Regions from separate parts of the Chryseolinea sp. T2 genome, predicted to be linked through region 1. Evidence: riboswitches for the same ligand, from Rfam matches in the RefSeq annotation. Region 1 holds a riboswitch; the other holds the start of a gene.
The links. Region 1 has a riboswitch for cobalamin ahead of metE (5-methyltetrahydropteroyltriglutamate--homocysteine S-methyltransferase). Riboswitches for the same ligand answer to the same signal wherever they lie in the genome.
Positions count from the first base shown of each region.

Region 2: another riboswitch for cobalamin. It lies ahead of WBG78_RS12450 (TonB-dependent receptor plug domain-containing protein); the one in region 1 lies ahead of metE (5-methyltetrahydropteroyltriglutamate--homocysteine S-methyltransferase).

Region 1 is NZ_JBBCAU010000007.1:378,004-386,457, reverse strand. It holds gene WBG78_RS22870 (cupin domain-containing protein) at 177-719, shown strand; gene WBG78_RS22865 (hypothetical protein) at 755-1,498, opposite strand; gene WBG78_RS22860 (ABC transporter permease) at 1,829-4,225, shown strand; gene metE (5-methyltetrahydropteroyltriglutamate--homocysteine S-methyltransferase) at 4,335-6,656, opposite strand; cobalamin riboswitch at 6,808-7,022, opposite strand; gene WBG78_RS22850 (ABC transporter permease) at 7,161-8,378, opposite strand.
Region 2 is NZ_JBBCAU010000003.1:594,669-603,122, forward strand. It holds gene WBG78_RS12430 (CHASE2 domain-containing protein) at 1-779, opposite strand, end outside; gene meaB (methylmalonyl Co-A mutase-associated GTPase MeaB) at 835-1,842, shown strand; gene WBG78_RS12440 (DUF5522 domain-containing protein) at 1,856-2,050, opposite strand; gene WBG78_RS12445 (YncE family protein) at 2,051-3,148, opposite strand; gene WBG78_RS12450 (TonB-dependent receptor plug domain-containing protein) at 3,203-5,173, opposite strand; cobalamin riboswitch at 5,218-5,419, opposite strand; gene WBG78_RS12455 (ABC transporter substrate-binding protein) at 5,519-6,760, shown strand; gene WBG78_RS12460 (hypothetical protein) at 6,775-7,119, shown strand; gene WBG78_RS12465 (hypothetical protein) at 7,359-7,634, shown strand; gene WBG78_RS12470 (transglutaminase family protein) at 7,597-8,454, opposite strand, start outside.

The DNA.
Region 1 (8,454 bases):
GGGATGTGTAGCAATCCGACCCTGCAGGTTTTGTACTCCGATCCCAGAGGACTAATGCCACTCTCCAAAATTGATTCCGCGTACTACATCCTCCATTTAACGTACGTCCCTTTCCACGCTCCTCCGTAAAATGTCATTGTAGAAAATATTTAACTAAATTATTCAACCTCCATAACATGAAACGCACCATCGTAAACCCCGTCATCAAAGACACCGTCACCTTCCTCAACACCGCCCGCGAATCCGCTAAAAGACTAACAGAGATCGAGATCACCTTGCTGCCCGGTGGAGGAAATACATTGCACTATCACAAGACCTATTCGGAAACCTTCACTGCTGTTGATGGCGAACTGGGCGTTCGAATCGGCAAGAATGAAAGACGCCTTCTTAAACCGGGCGAAAGCTATACGGTGAAGCCGATGCAGGTTCACGCATTCTTTAATCCTGGCAAAACCACGATACGTTTTAATGTGAAGATCCAACCGGGTCATGAAGGTTTCGAAAATACCCTGCGTATTCTTTACGGATTAGCCGAAGATGGTTTGACAAATGAGAAGTCTATTCCGAAAAGTCTTACACATACGGCGGTGATCGTAACAATGAGCGACATGAGCGTTCCAGGACTGCTTACACTTTTGTCTCCGGTGTTGAAGTGGCTGGCCGCCCGCGCCTCGGCAAATGGAGTTGAGAAGCAATTGCTTTCTAAGTATTGTTATTGAGATAGCATTGCGTTAGATATTGGTTGAACCAATGCCTAAAGCGCAATACGCAGCCCGAAGAACAAGCCATTATTATTAACGTTGAGCATCCATGGATCGGTATACTTAAAGTAGCTGTACCGGTAAGAAGCAATCAGGCCTAATTTCTTTGTTAGCTGATAGCAATACTCCAGCTTGGCCGACATCAGCACACTTTGTCCTGCGAAAGTAAAGCTTGTGAAATTGCCTCCGGAGATTTCATCATGCTTACGGGTAATCACTCCAACCACCGGTAGTGATACTTGCAGACTGAGCGTACTTCGTTTGCCAAGTTGATAAGCGAGGTTTCCAGTCAGCGTCAAATAGGATCCAGTTGATGAATATTTTCTCTGATTGGATGGAATGCCCGGATAATAATCAACATTCGTCACTATGGTATGCAGACCCATACCCAACGAAGGCTTGAACTTCTTGCTTTTTGTTTTGAGATTAAACAGGTAGTCGTAGTTGATGAAGATATTCTTGTTGTTCCCGTCCGGATAAGCGGGGGCGTGTATTTTACCACTGGAATAGGTGAAGTCAATAACATGCTGCCCCTTTTGCTGAAAGCGTGTATAGGTAGAGTTGAAAGCGAGATTTGTTCCGGAATACTCGTAGGGGAGTTTTAACTGATCCTTTCTTAAAGTGGCGTCCAGGCCACCCGAGAACGACAAGGTTGAAGACCTGAGACTGTCTTGCGCACACACAGTTACTGATAATGCCAACGCCGCCGCGAGGCATATTGAAAATGTCGTTCCCATAGTTGTTGACGTTTAGTATTTGAAATCTCAGAAATTCTGAAACTCTGTTCCGTTTTGTGATTTTATCTGTTGATGTACAATGACAACGTGAAAATTTTCTGTCCGTTAACGGTGGATCATCCTGATAATTGACCCTCCGACCTATGATGCAGCAGGATCGTAAATAGTTTGGGGATGAGATGAATAAATTTGTAGCGCCCTTGGCCGTATCCGGTAATCGATTGACTTCTGATGGTCGGCCATCTGATTTTTTTCGCCATATTATAGTCCTTTCGCCTTGGGTAATTTTCAGCACGCTGACACGTTACCCATTAACTAACCCTCGACCCGATGATCTTAAGCTATTTAAAAGTTGCCCTGCGAAATGTGTTAAAGCGCAAGGCGTTCACGTTAATCAACATTTTCGGTCTTGCTATCGGCGTTGCAGTTTGCCTGCTGATCGGTAAGTACATCTCCTTTGAAACCAGCTACGATAAGTTCCATGCGAAGGGCGAAAGCATCTATCGGGTTATAGATTCATTTTATACCGGCAGCGTTAAGGATGAATATGATGGCTATGATCTCGGTCCTGCACTGGCCGCGACGTTTCCGGATATTGAAGCGTTCACCCGCATTCACGGCAATGGCAGTATGGTGTCTTTTACTGACCAGGGAAAGGAATTCAGATATCGCGAACCTCGGATGCTATTTGTCGACAGCGCCTTCCTGAAGATGTTTTCATTTAAAATAGCGCGCGGTGATCAGTCATCCGCGCTAAGAGGTGCGAACTCCATCATCCTTACTGAATCAATAGCAGCAAAGTATTTCGGCGATAACGATCCGATTGGTAAGATCATTCAACTTCACGACGGCTGGGCACCTGGTCCATATATTGTTATGGCGGTGATCCAGGATCCGCCGGAAAACACCCATTTTATCTATGATTTCCTCCTTCCCATGCACACGCTTCTGCAAACGGAGTTCTATCGCGGACAGCATGAACGATGGGACAACTTCCACACCTACGTTCAATTAAAGGACGATGCCGCGATTGATAAGCTTACTGCCAGCACCCCACGATTTATTCAAACGTATCGCGGCAGCGACAAAGGCATCGGGGCGAACACCTCATTGCAGTTTCAACCCTTGTCCTACATTCACTATTCTCCCGATCTCAACAAGCCGGACACTCATCTTGCGACGATTTATCTCTTCGCCACTATTGCTCTTTTTGTACTGTCGATTGCGTGGATCAACTATGTTAACCTGGCCACTGCAAGGGCCATCGAACGCGCGCGTGAAGTCGGCGTGAAGAAGGCGATCGGAGCGTCAAGAAGGCAACTCGTCATTCAATTCCTGGTTGAGGCGGGACTAATCAATTTTGTAAGCGTGCTGCTCGCTGCCGGAATTGCTCTCCTGTTGTTGCCTGTACTCAACAGTATTACAGGAAGGTCTTTCCAGCTTGATCTCGGTGAACCTGGCTGGCTCGTTACTCTTGGCATTCTGTTTACCCTGGGCACAGTTGTATCCGGCGTGTATCCGGCCGTTGTATTATCATCATTCAAAACAACAGAAGTAATCAAGGGCAAAATACGGGAGGAAAGCAACCGCTGGTCACTGCGGAACGGTATGGTCGGTTTTCAGTTTGCCTGCTCGTTGTTATTGCTGGTGGCTACATCAGTAATCTTTCGTCAGGTGAACTTCATGAAAGATCAGGATAAGGAATTTAATACGAAGCAGACGATCATCTTAAAAGGACCGGAACTCGGTGAGGCAAAAGATAGTCGGGAGAGGATGTCCTCATTCAGAAATGAACTGCTGCAGTATCCTTTTGTCAACAAGGTAGCCACTTCGTTTTCCGTTCCGGGCGAGAATCCTTCAATCAGTACAGGTATGCGAAAGCTCGGCGCTCCCGAAAGCGATAACCGCGTAGGTGATCTTTACTGGATCGATCCCAACTTCATGGACCTTTATGGCATTGAGCTCCTGAGCGGTGAGAGCTGGGATCCTCAGGCGAAAATGGACCCTGAATCGGTGATCATTAACGAGGAGGCAGTGAACGTGTTTCAACTGGGAGACAGCGAGTCTGCACTTCGGGAGAAACTGATCCTTCCCTTTGATACGGCGCGTATCGCTGGCGTTGTGAAGAACCACCACTGGAACTCCATGAAGAAACCTTACACACCAATGATCTTCAGGTGCGAGCAAATCTCCGGTGCCAACGTCTCCCTTCAGCTCAACGGAAGTGTGCATCAGGCGATTGCTCAGATAGAACAAAAGTATAAGGCCGACTTTCCGGATAATGATTTCAGCTATTACTTTCTTGATGATTTCTATCGTGAACAGTATCATGAAGAGGAGATATTCGGAAAGCTGTTCACCGTATTTTCAATACTCGCGGTGGTCATAGGATGCCTTGGCCTCTGGGGACTTGCAACATTTGCTACACTGCGCAGGCGTAAGGAGATCAGTATCCGCAAAACATTAGGAGCAACGGCATATTCCATTGTTGTGTTGCTCGTCCGACAATTCCTCAAACCACTCGCCATTGCAGGTGCCGCTGTTCTTCCCTTGGCCTGGCTGCTGGGACGCAACTGGCTGGAGACATTTCCCTACCGCATCGATCTGTCTATTGACCTTATGATCCTTCCATTGGGAATATTACTGCTGGTCGCCTTGATCACCGTTTCGTATCAAACGCTGAAAGTGGCACATGCTAATCCAGTGGACTCGTTGAAGGGCGAATAGTGCACACGATCAGATTAAAATTTCATAGAGTATAGAGATAGGTTAATTGTGTTAGGTGAGCCGTGAATGTTATAATGGCCGGGTAAGAATGAGCCCGGCCATTATATTTTTAAACGGCATTCTCTTCAACAGGAGAGCGAAGCTCATGAGCTGCTTTCACCATTTCGATCAGTGCCTTTCTGGTCTCGTCCCAATGACGGGTCTTTAATCCGCAGTCGGGATTGATCCATAGTTGATCGGCAGGCACCACAGATCTTGCCTTGTTGATCAGATACACCATCTCGTCCTTCGAAGGCACGCGCGGTGAGTGTATATCATAGACGCCCGGCCCGATGTCGTTCGGATATTTAAACTCTGCAAAGGCGTCGAGCAATTCCATTTGTGATCGCGAACATTCAATGGTGATCACGTCGGCATCCATGGCGCCGATGCTGTCGATGATATCGTTGAATTCCGAATAGCACATGTGCGTGTGGATCTGTGTTTCATCTTTTACTCCGCTTGCTGAGATACGGAAAGCTTTCACAGCCCAGTCGAGATATGTCTTCCAGTCGGATTTCCTCAACGGCAACCCTTCGCGAATTGCAGGCTCGTCGATCTGGATAATCTTAATTCCCGCCTTTTCGAGATCACTTACTTCGTCGCGAATAGCCAGCGCGATCTGATTCGTCGTTACAGAACGAGGCTGATCATCACGTACGAACGACCATTGCAGTATCGTAACTGGCCCTGTTAACATCCCCTTAACATATCTGTCTGTGAGCGACTGCGCATAGGATGACCACGATACCGTCATCGGGTTTGGCCTCGATACATCGCCGAAGATGATAGGAGGCTTTACACAACGCGACCCATAGCTTTGTACCCAACCGTTGGATGAAAATGTGTAGCCCGACAGTTGCTCACCGAAATATTCAACCATGTCGTTCCGTTCAAACTCCCCGTGTACCAGCACGTCGATGCCAATCTCTTCCTGCCAGCGAATTGCTTTCTCTGTTTCTTCTTTCAATAGCCTGTCATAATCGCTGTCAGTGAGCTCGTGCTTCTTCCACTTCGCTCTCCAGCTTCTTACTTCGGTGGTTTGAGGGAATGAACCAATTGTCGTAGTTGGAAAGAGCGGAAGTTTAAGTTCACTCTTTTGCTTTGCCTTGCGCTTAGCGAAAGGGTTGGTCCGGCTTGCATCAGCGTCGGTGATCCGGCTCACGCGCTCTTTTACAGTGGGATTGTGAATCAATGATGACGTCCTGCGGCTCTCGATTGCCCATAGGTTTTCGGCAAGCCTGGTGCTGAACTCAGGGCGCGTTGCAGGAACAGCTAGTCCCTTAATCGTGGACACCTCCGTAAGCTTTTGCTTCGCGAACGCCATCCAGGTCTTCATCTCCCTTGAAAGCTGACTTTCGTTCTTTTCGAGATCAAGATCACACGGAGTGTGAATGAGCGAACAGGAGGGAGCAATCATAATCCTGTCCGTTCCCAACTTCGACAATGCCTTTTCAATGTGTGCTAATGACTTGCTGAAATCATTCTTCCATATGTTCCGGCCATCCACAACGCCAAGGGACAGCGTCATTTTATCAGGAACATAGGCGAGAACTTCGTCGAGCTGCTCTGGCGCACGAACGAGGTCCAGGTGAAGAGCGCATACCGGCAGCGTGGTGGCAAGTTTAATATTGTCCCTCAGACCTTCAAAGTAGCTTGCAACAATTGTCTTGAGGTGGGGAAACTCCCTTCGAATCTCGCTGTAAGCATATGTAAAACCCCGTTTCTGTTTCTCCGTTAAATCCAGGGCGAGAAATGGCTCATCGAATTGTATCCACTCTACGTTCAGCCTGTCGAGTTTTTTCAGTATTTCTAAATACACCGGGACAAGATTCTTGATCAGGTCAATGCCCTCGAATCCCGACTCCTTTTCCTTTCCAAGCAACAGGTAGGAAACAGGTCCGATCAATACGGGCTTTGTTTTAATGCCGAGCTGCAATGCCTCATAATATTCATCGATGACTTTTGTAGCGAAAAGTCTGAAAGGTTGATCCTTATGGAACTCCGGAACGATGTAGTGATAGTTCGTATCAAACCATTTCGTCATCTCCATGGCCGTGATGTCGAGGCCATCTTTTTGGTATCCGCGCGCCATGGCAAAGTAGAGATCAAGCTCCGAATTGTTCTTGCTGATGATTACTTCGTGATAACGCTCGGGTACAGCGCCGACCATCAGCGACATGTCGAGCACCTGATCGTAGAATGAAAAGTCATTGGAAGGAATCAGGTCGATTCCTGCTTGCTTTTGCAATGTCCAGCTCTCTTGCCGGATGTTCCTGCCTGCCTGAAGCAGGTTCTTGTACGTTGTCTTGCCTGACCAGTAAAGTTCGCAGGCTTTCTTGAGTTCGCGTTGGCTACCGATTCGTGGATAGCCCAGGTTGTGTGCAACCATTGTTTTTTTGTTTTAGTGAGTGATTAAACCTGGCCCTTTGTTAAGTCCATGAATGCAGCACACCAATAACAGAAAGACATGATTGACCTCTTCCCTTGAATAGGGAGGTAAATGAAGTAATCAGACCTGACATGCTCATCAGCGTGTAAGCATAGTCATTAAGGTGAAGGCAAGTCTCCTGGCTTATGACGGTATCTGCCGGTCCTTCTCATGGCGCGATGCGCGCCACAATGGACATTGAGGGCAAACCCTTGTTCCTGCTTTATGCAGAAGTCATTTACAGTAGCACGTCTGCTCGTGATTCTCACACGATTCCTTTTTAGTCTTCCGGACCTCCCGGAAGCACCAGACACCTGTTTGACGAGGAATACAAAGAACGTTGCTCAAAGATATCGCTTAGCAGTTAATTAAACTACTAACCAACTTTTACATTTTACATTCAGAGTTTTACATTTTTCGGTTAAACTCATCTGAGAACAACGATTACCGATCAAACACCAAACCCTATTCCCTTCTTATCGCTTCGACCGGATCCAGCCTCGACGCCCGCAAGGCGGGATAGGTACCAAACACTATACCGATAACCAATGCAATGACAGATATGATCAGCAATGTATTAAGCGTATAAATAGCCTGAAACGGAACTTTGGTTATCGTCCTGATAATGGGTATGGCCACCATCGTCCCTGCAATTCCAAAGATCAATCCCAATAAGCTCCCAAAGGCTGATACGGTGATTGATTCAGCAAGGAACAGGAATACGATGTCTTTCCTGTTCGCGCCGACAGCCTTGCGCACACCAATCTCCGTAGTGCGTTGAGTGACCGATATAAGCAGAACATTCATTACCCCGATGCCACCGACTAACACAGATATACCAACGATCATGCCCATGATCACTCTGAATAGCAGAAATCCCTGCTCTGCCTGTTTCAACCGTAGGTCGTTGGTAAACACGCTAAACTCATCCTTCGGAAAACGCTTTCCCAACCAGGCCTCAATTTCTCCCTTTGCCGCGTGTACATCAAGCGTTGACGCAACATCGATCACCATCTCCGGCGGGTTTTCGTACAACTGTTGATGAGATCGCAATGTGATGGGTACTACAAGGTGCGGCGTCTTTTCATCTACACCTTTGTAAACACCAATAACCTCTAGCCGCTTCCCTTCCCAGGTGATCGCCTGATTAAGAATGGACACCGAGTCAAGTCCAATGGCTTTGATGAATGATCTGTTGACCAGCACAACGGAGTCTGCCCGATTGAGATCGATTTCAATAAACAGCCGTCCCGTCACTGCATCCTTTACCTGCGGGGCAATGCCTACGCCAGTAGCAGTAACTTTTACTCCAATAGTTTTTTCGTGATCTCCGAATTTCACCTGGCTGGTTGAATGCTGGAGCAGGTAAAAGGTGGATGGCTTTGTTATGGATTGCTGTGCTTCCAGGAATGCATTGTAGTGAATGATCGAGAAAGTGTCTTTCGGTACGCTTACATCGTTTACCATCGTTGAAGGACGTGAATGAATCACCACACCATTTAACGACGTGGTCGTCGAAATCTGTTCTTTGGCAAACTGCTCCATGCCGTCGATTAACGATAGAATGGCCACGAGTGCTGCGACTCCGATTACGATGCCGAGCACCGAAAGTAGTGTGTGAAAAAACCTTGCACGGATGTTCTGGAATGCCAGAATGAATGATTCCCCAATCTTTTTAATCATGGTAGTTGCTGTCTCCCGGTAGACGTTTTACCAGCCTGATTGTTACAGTGAGGCATTATCTCTTTACTATCAAAAC
Region 2 (8,454 bases), on a different contig from region 1:
ACAAAGTTCTCAGTAAATACATCGTTAACGTCAAGCGTGTAAAACATCTGGGGATAGTTGGTCGTGCCGTGGATGTCAAAAACATTGCCGCGATAATTGATCACTTCCGAATAGTTGTTTCTCCTGATGAATTGATTTGTTTTAGCTGAGTCGTAAACATTTGCCAGTTCAACGGAAAATGCCCGATGTGATGAATCCGAAACGATCATCACCGGATTAAATGATCTGCAGGTTTTTACATCATCCTGAAACGCCGCCCCGGTTTCCAGGTTGGCAAATCCTTCGGCGGCAGCGCCATCCCGAAAGGCTGGATCCGAACGCCTCAGTGAATCAAACTCGTTCTCTGAAGCAGTATCCGAACTCAACAGCTTTGTCACAAGCACAACGTTTCCCGCGCTCCTGATCGCTTCACCCAGCATCATGTTCCCCAGTTCGTCTTTCATCTGAGGGCAGCTGACGGTGTCATAGAGTCCCGTCCTGCAGTCAAAGAATCCATCAATACCTATTACCCGTGGTTTGTACTTGCTTATGATTGAAATTTGCTGGGCAATATCGCGTCTGCTAAGATTACCAATGTTGACCAAAACTATGTTCTGATCTACGTCCGGATCATCACGCAATCCAGAAAAAACATAATCGGTTAACTCTACATCAGACAATGCCTCCCCGATCGAATCGAATGCGTTAAATACCTGTAGCTGGGTAAGCTTTAATAAACCTATCAGGGCAAGAAACACGAATGCTGTTGCAAACACACAGTCGAGCCAAAATTTTCTCATGTTGTGGGGCTATCTCGTGTAAATTTAGAAATTTAAACTCTCATAGTTTTTCAGCGTGAAGCAGCAAGCCAGGCAAAGACCCACTCTTGAATCGTTAGCCGACGGCGTCCTCAACGGCGATCGCATCCTGCTTGCACAGGCCATCACATTAATTGAAAGTCACCGGCCGGATGACGAGGCAACAGCCATCGCACTCCTTGAAAAAGTAATGCCCCATACTGGTAACTCCCTCCGTATCGGTATTACCGGTACCCCGGGAGTGGGTAAAAGCACGTTCATCGAATCGTTGGGACAGTTCATTCTTAAAAACAACAAAAAGGTAGCAGTTTTATCAATCGATCCCACCAGTCCCGTCGGCGGAGGCAGTATTCTGGGCGACAAGACACGCATGGAGACGCTGTCAAAAAACCGGAATGCTTTCATACGACCAACTGCATCTCTGGATTCGCTCGGCGGCGTCGCTCAGAGGACACGTGAAAGCATGCTCCTGGCTGAAGCCGCTGGCTACGACTTCATCATCATTGAGACGGTAGGTGTGGGTCAGTCGGAATATTCAGTGAAGGAAATGGTCGACTTCTTCTTACTGCTAATGCTTCCGGGTTCAGGCGACGACTTACAGGGAATGAAGAAGGGCATCGTAGAGCTGGCCGACGCTATTGCCATCACAAAAGCCGATGGCGACAACGTTAACCGTGCACGTCAGGCACAGGCCATGTATGCTCAGGCCATTCACACTGTCTACACCGGGGCAACCAATACCCCACCCGTGATACTGACCTCTGCAGTTTCAGGTGTTGGAATCGAAGAAGTCTGGACTGCAATTTCAGACGCTGTAGCCAGGACGAAATTGTCCGGCGCTTTTGACCAGCAACGAAACCGCCAATATGTCGCCTGGCTTAACGATCAGTTCGCTGCCCTTCTGAAGTCTGATGTCTGGCAATATGATCAGGTGCGTACAGCCCAGTCGTTACTGGAGTCGGAGGTGACTTCAAAAACCAAGTCACCCCGCAAGGCGGCAAACGAACTCCTTGCTGCGTACCATCGCCAAATTAAAGGTAGCTGACGAAGACAACAATTCAGTCGTCTTTACTCTTTTCGTCTTTCGCAGAATCTTTTCTGAATCCGTAAGGACAATGCCGGCAGCCGCGCTTACAACAGTAGCCGCGTTTCAGCAGGAAGGTAGCCTTGAAAACGATGAGACCGTTTTCAAGATAGTAATACTCATTTTCCTCTTCCCGCTCACCTTCCGTACTCTGCCGATCTTTATCCATCTATTCGTGAAAGGCAAACCCACCAGGGCCAATGCCTGTAGTGAAATTGTCTATGGCATCGCCATTTAGCTGATACCGGTAAACAGTGCCCTGCCCGGCAAAGGCTTTGCTGTCTGCCACATAAATTTCGTTGGTTCTGCGATCAATGCCAATACCATAATAGCTGGTTCCGGCCGTTCCCTCTATAAAAGCACCGGATGGCTTTGTCGTATCGGTGATATTTAACCGGTACACTTTCGTGTCGGTGAAATAAAAGATACTGGTCCTGTCGGGACTGATGGCCGCCTTCGGATAAGCCATGTTGATACTAAGTGAAATTGTCTTCACGACGCTCTCCTCACTTTCCTGTTTGCTTTTGGAAGGATCTATCTGCACAAGTGCCCCATCGTTTCCACCGTAGTTGCCACCGCATACTACCCAGATCTTACCATTTGCATCCTCCAGCAGCTCGCCAGGAGATGCAACCACTTCGATGGTTTTGATTATCTCACGGCTATCAGTATCAATAACGGTAACGGTATTGGCAAAGCTGTTGGATACATAAAGCAGGTCGTTATCCTCAAGTATGTTTTCCGCACCATATCCAACCGTGATCTGCTTCACGATCTCACGCTTATTAATATCCACTACACTTACACGTCCCGGATCGGTAAAGCTTACCCATTCTGTGATATAGGCGAAGTCATCATCAACGGTAACATATCGCGGCAGAGAGAGTTCCTCGATCGTGTAAAGAGACTCGAATGTGCTGGCAGTAACTACTTCGACCTTCTTGCTGTTGTTCACAACAACATACCCGATATTATCTTCGATCGTCATACTCTGCACCACATCACCAAGTGCACGGCCGTTGTTCACCAGTCCAAAAACATCCTGAGTGGCAATCTTGTCATCGCTGAAATGCGTGATATTTCCATTGCCCTTACCAAAGTTGCCTTCATTTACAACAAATACACCATCCGCATATTCTCCCGAAGGCTTGTTATCATCGTCATCACAAGAAACAGTAACGCCAATAACTGCTATTACCCAAAGTAAAACAGTTACGCTTCTCATTAACTTACTAAATCCAGTACCAATCCAATTCCTGAAATTCATGTGTAGTTGTTTATCTAATTTTCAATTATTCAATTCCCAATTAATTCTTAATTCTTAATTCTTAATTCTATCCCACCTGACCTTCACACTAACACCCACATTCGTCCCCGGCATAGCATGATTCTCCAAGGTTTCGTAGTACACATTAAATATATTCCGAACGTTGGCCGTGAATTCTGCTGTTAGCTTCGTCCATTGTACTCGTCGCGACACACCTGCATCAAGCAGAAAAAAGGGATCAAGAGAATACGACGACACATTATCGATAGTCGTATACCTGCAGCTTGTGTAGTCGCCGCCAACGAACATCGCCCAGCTCTTATAGCCTGCTGAGACATTTATTCTAAGACTGTGATTGGGTACATAGGGCAACTGATTGCCAACTGTTGACTGATCACTGGCACTGAGCGCATCACGATTAATGGATCGCGTGAACGCATACTGCAAAGACGTTTTTAAAGAACGGTCGTCCGTCTTCCATTTTCCAGATACACCTGCTTCAATTCCAGACAGGTCAACGTTCTGAAGGTTCTGAGGCGACCAGAAACTTCCGGCAGGACGCCACACAATCATTTCGTTAACCCAGCCCCTATATGCCGTCAGGCTTGATTCAAAACCGAATGAATCCATTGTTCGTTTCCAGTTAACTCCCACCTCAGCCTGCCACGCATCCTCAGGCTTTAAAGTTGGATTTCCTCCTGGTATCCAGTAGCGATCATTCAACGTCGGGACGCGATATGCCCTCGATGTCTGACCACGCAATGAAAGCTTCTGTGTTTCCTGGTTCAGCAGGTAATACTCCATACCAAATGATGGAGTAAAGGGTGCATACTTCCCATCATAAAGCGCCTGTCTCAGATCCAGATTCATCAACCAGTTTCTGCTGACCATATACCGTGAGCTCACATAACCATCGAACCTGTATTCGGCGAGATTGTCATCAAAGTTTGCTGACGTCGCACTATAGCGCGCGTAGCTGAGACCATATCGGACATTGAGCCTTGATCCATAATCCTGGTTAAAGCCCGCCTGCAACACCAGCTGGTCTGAACGATTAGTAGATGTTGTTCCGTTGACGTAATCTTCATCGTTGAATACATACGCTGCAGTCGCAGTGAGAATTCCCGCCGACATCTGGTTATGGTAGTTTGCACTTACCCGCGTGTTCCGGTCATTCAGAACTTCGTGAGAATCGTTGTTCGTTACCGGAGGTTGAACGTGGCGATGATTATCCGTGTACATCGCCTCAACGCCAACGTATTGCCGGTCGTTGATCTTATACTGGACCTGCTGATCAACGCCATAGTTCCTTACTGAAGCATTGTTCTGTTTCTTTTCATATCCAACGGCCGGTGAGTGGTAGGGGAAATCATTGCCGAGATACGTATGAATTGCCTTTGTACTGAATTGCCAGCGACTGCCGCCCCACGCTGCTTTCATGCCAGTATCGAAACGCCCGAAGCTGGCAATCTGTTGATCGAATGTGAATGTTGTTCGTTTTATGAACGATGGTTGCTGTTGCCCAAGCAGGATACTTCCTCCGATGGCATCCGATCCGTAAAGGGCGCTTGCTCCTCCGTAGCGCACCGACAACTCATCAAACAGATAAAGTGGAAGCAGTGCCAGATCACTTTGACCGAGCGTAGGTGAATTGATATTGATTCCATTCCACAGCACTGCCGTCTGAGAAGCTGTTGTTCCGCGAATCGATATCGTCGACAACTGATTGTTGCCATACGATTTCAGATACAACGGTATGTCGCTTCTTAGTTTGTCTGAAAGAGTTCCAACGCCTCCGGCTTCGAGTTGATCTACCTTTGCTCCAACGGCATGGCTGGTGACCGGTAGTCCGTACACCTGAACTTCCCTCAGATAGGTTGTATCCGTCTGGGCCATGCTTGCCTGCACCCAAACCACACAAAGACAAACGAGAACGCCTGCGCGCACGATCATGTTGATAAAAACATTCAATGACTTTGCAGACTCAAAGCCCTGAACAAAAGCGTGACCCGTAGATCCGAGCAATACCCGATTGAAGACTACTTCGTCAGCCTTTCTCCCGAAAGCTTTGAATCAAAACAGATGAGGCAGGTCTCCTGGCTTTTCACTTTGCTGACGCCTTCCCATCTCGCCGAAGCGGAAAGTGGCACAGATTGTCAGCAATATAAATGTGAATCACAGTTGCGGGGACAGCTCCGGCATTCCGGTATTCCCTTTTAATTTGCTGACGTTGTAACACAGCAGCAAAACCGTCAATCCGGCACAAACATAGATAAAAGAATCATTCGTAATACGGTGCCCGCAGATTTTGATTTCATTTCGCCTATGTTTGATGTCAGTAATTGATCGAACCACTAACTGATCACCCTCATGCATCTGAAATCCAATCATCGTTCGCTGTCTGTCGTACAACTGTTGATAAAGAGAGCATGCAGGTATTCTAACATTGCGCGGTACAATTTCATATCAAAGCGATTACCAAATCTGATCGTTGTATCGTTGATCCTGCTTCTGTGCACTCAGTGCAAAACTGACAAGCCTGACCACGCGACCACCGTCAACGGAGATCGGGTCCAGAGCCTGAAGTATGCACAAGGCTTTACTGTACGATACGACGGCAACAAGAAATGGGTAGAAGTAAAAACTCCTTACCAGGGGGCTACTTCCGGTTACACCTATTTGCTAGTGCCCCGCGACGAAGAAGTTCCTCCGGTTGATGCTGACGTTAAAGTAATCCGCGTTCCATTAAATTCAATTGTCTGTACCTCTACATCACACTTACCATTGCTTGAATATCTTGGTGAAGACAACAAGCTCACCGGATTCCCCGAAACAGATTATATCAGTTCGGAAAAGATCAGGCAACATGTCGACGCGGGCAAAGTATTCGATCTTGGCGTTGATAAGAGCATGAACCTTGAACAACTGGCGAATCTGCATCCTGACCTGGTGATGGGTTATTCAATGACCAGTGACTACGGACAGTTCAAAAAGATGGAAGCGCTGGGCGTACCTGTTGTTATCAATGCCGAATATCTTGAGAAGCATCCACTGGGACGAGCTGAGTGGATCAAGTTTATGGCGCTATTCTTTAATAAGGAAGAAATAGCCGATTCAATTTTCAATAGCATTGATCAGCTATACCAGCAAACGAAAGCCAGTGCCGACACGGTGGCACTCAGGCCTACCGTATTGAGTGGAATCGTTTATGGTGATGCATGGTTCATGCCGGGGGGACAAAACTACGCGGCAAAGTTATTTGCAGATGCAGGTTGCAATTATCTTTGGCGAGAAGATGCCTCCACAGGATTCCTGGAGCTTGACTTCGAATCGGTTTACAGCAAGGCGCATGAAGCGGATCTATGGATCGGCGTAGGCAGTCACTCTACTCTCAAATCACTTGGCGACGGCGATCATCGTTACAGGAACTTCAAGGCGTTTCAATCAGGCAAAGTATTTACCTATGATGCACTTAAGGGCGCTAAAGGAGGAAGTGTCTATCTTGAGCTTGGATATCTCAGGCCCGATATTATTTTGAGAGATCTCGTCAGGATTGCGCACCCTGCTCTTTTGCCTGATTATTCTCTTTACTTTCATCGTCAGCTGGAATAGGTTGGCTTAACAACATGAGATATCGCGTTTATGTAATCGAGCTTTCGAAGAAAGTCTTCACTGAGAATGCAAGATTCAGAACCGCCAACCCTCAATTCAATGGTGTACTTCAATGCCTTTACGTCGGCATGACCAGCAAGTTGCCTGCGGAACGCTTCATGCAGCATCGGACGGGTTACGTCAATAAGAAAGGTCACAAGCTGTCGGCCAGTATCGTCTTCAAATACGGTATGTATTTACGTCCAAGCTTATACGAGCAATTTAATCTCAAGCCGATGTCGAGAGAGGAGGCGTTACTCATGGAGGAAAAACTTGCCTGGGATCTGAGGCGGCAAGGATATGCAGTTTGGTTCAATTGAAGACAGACTCAGGAATAGAACGCGACCCCGTAAATAGCGTGCTGTAATGATGATGTTACAAGTGGGATGATCTGATGGCTGTTTTCCGTTATCTCATAAAATAAGAAAGGAAGTTCTTCGTCTACCGAAGAAATATCGATGGTCGTTCGCCGAGACATTCTCTGCCACGACCCTGGCAGGAACATTCTCTGCTGCGATAACAAGTTCAATTTCCGGTTGTCATCAAAAACGGGGCGCTCATGAAGGCATCAACAGAACGAATAATTCTTCGGTGGGTACACATTGTACCTAGCATCCCGATAATTGGGTACATCTATGGCCCGGTCTCACAGATACCTGAAGCAGTTATTGCCGTTCGTTGGGTAATGTTTCCCATCGTAATCCTTAGCGGACTCTGGATGTGGAAAGGGCAATGGGTAAAGAAGTTAATTCAAAAGAAGGATGCTGACAGGCACAAGGGTACAGGCAGGCAGGAAACTATTCGGCAGAACGCACTACGTCGACCTTCACGGTGAGGCTCTGTTTTCCGGAGCCGAACACAATTCCCCGTAATGGTGCCACATCGTGGTAGTCGCGACCATACGCCACAGTGATGTGGTGAAACGTTGGATGAAGACAATTGGTCGGATCGAATTCAACCCAGCCAATGGTGGGAAAGTAAACTGAAACCCACGCGTGTGAAGCGTCTGTGCCCACAAGCTTTTCCTTTCCTGGCGGAGGCACAGTCTCTATGTACCCGCTTACATATCGGGCCGGCAGGCCCATGTTGCGCAGGCAACTGATCATGAGATGAGCGAAGTCCTGGCATACTCCCTTCTTGTCGCGGATAACATGTTCCACCGGCGTATTGATGGTCGTAAATCCGGGCTTGAACTCGATCGACTTATAAATCTTTTGCATCAATACATTGCAGGCCGACCACAATGTCGCATCCTCCTGGAAGCAACTCTTTGCAAACTCACGTACCGCCTCGCTATGCGGAATGTATTGAGAGGGCAACGTATATTGAAACACATCGCTTGCCAATACTCCGTCGGCAATGATCAACGCAGAAACGTCGTGCCACAAAACGGAAGAGCTGAACGCAAGATCAGTTTCCTGCCTGCCACTCAGGTTCACATGACTTACCGAAGTTACCTGTAACGTGTCGTGTTCTTTATAGCTGGAAAAATAAGCCACCGTATTACCGAAAAAATCAGTGCGATAGTTGAACTCATCAGGGCTGGGTACGACGCGAATATCGGATACCTGGCACGTCTGGTGACTATTGTTTCTCGGCGTGAGACATACACGATTATGGCAGAGCCCTACAGGCTCCTGATACTTGTACTCTGT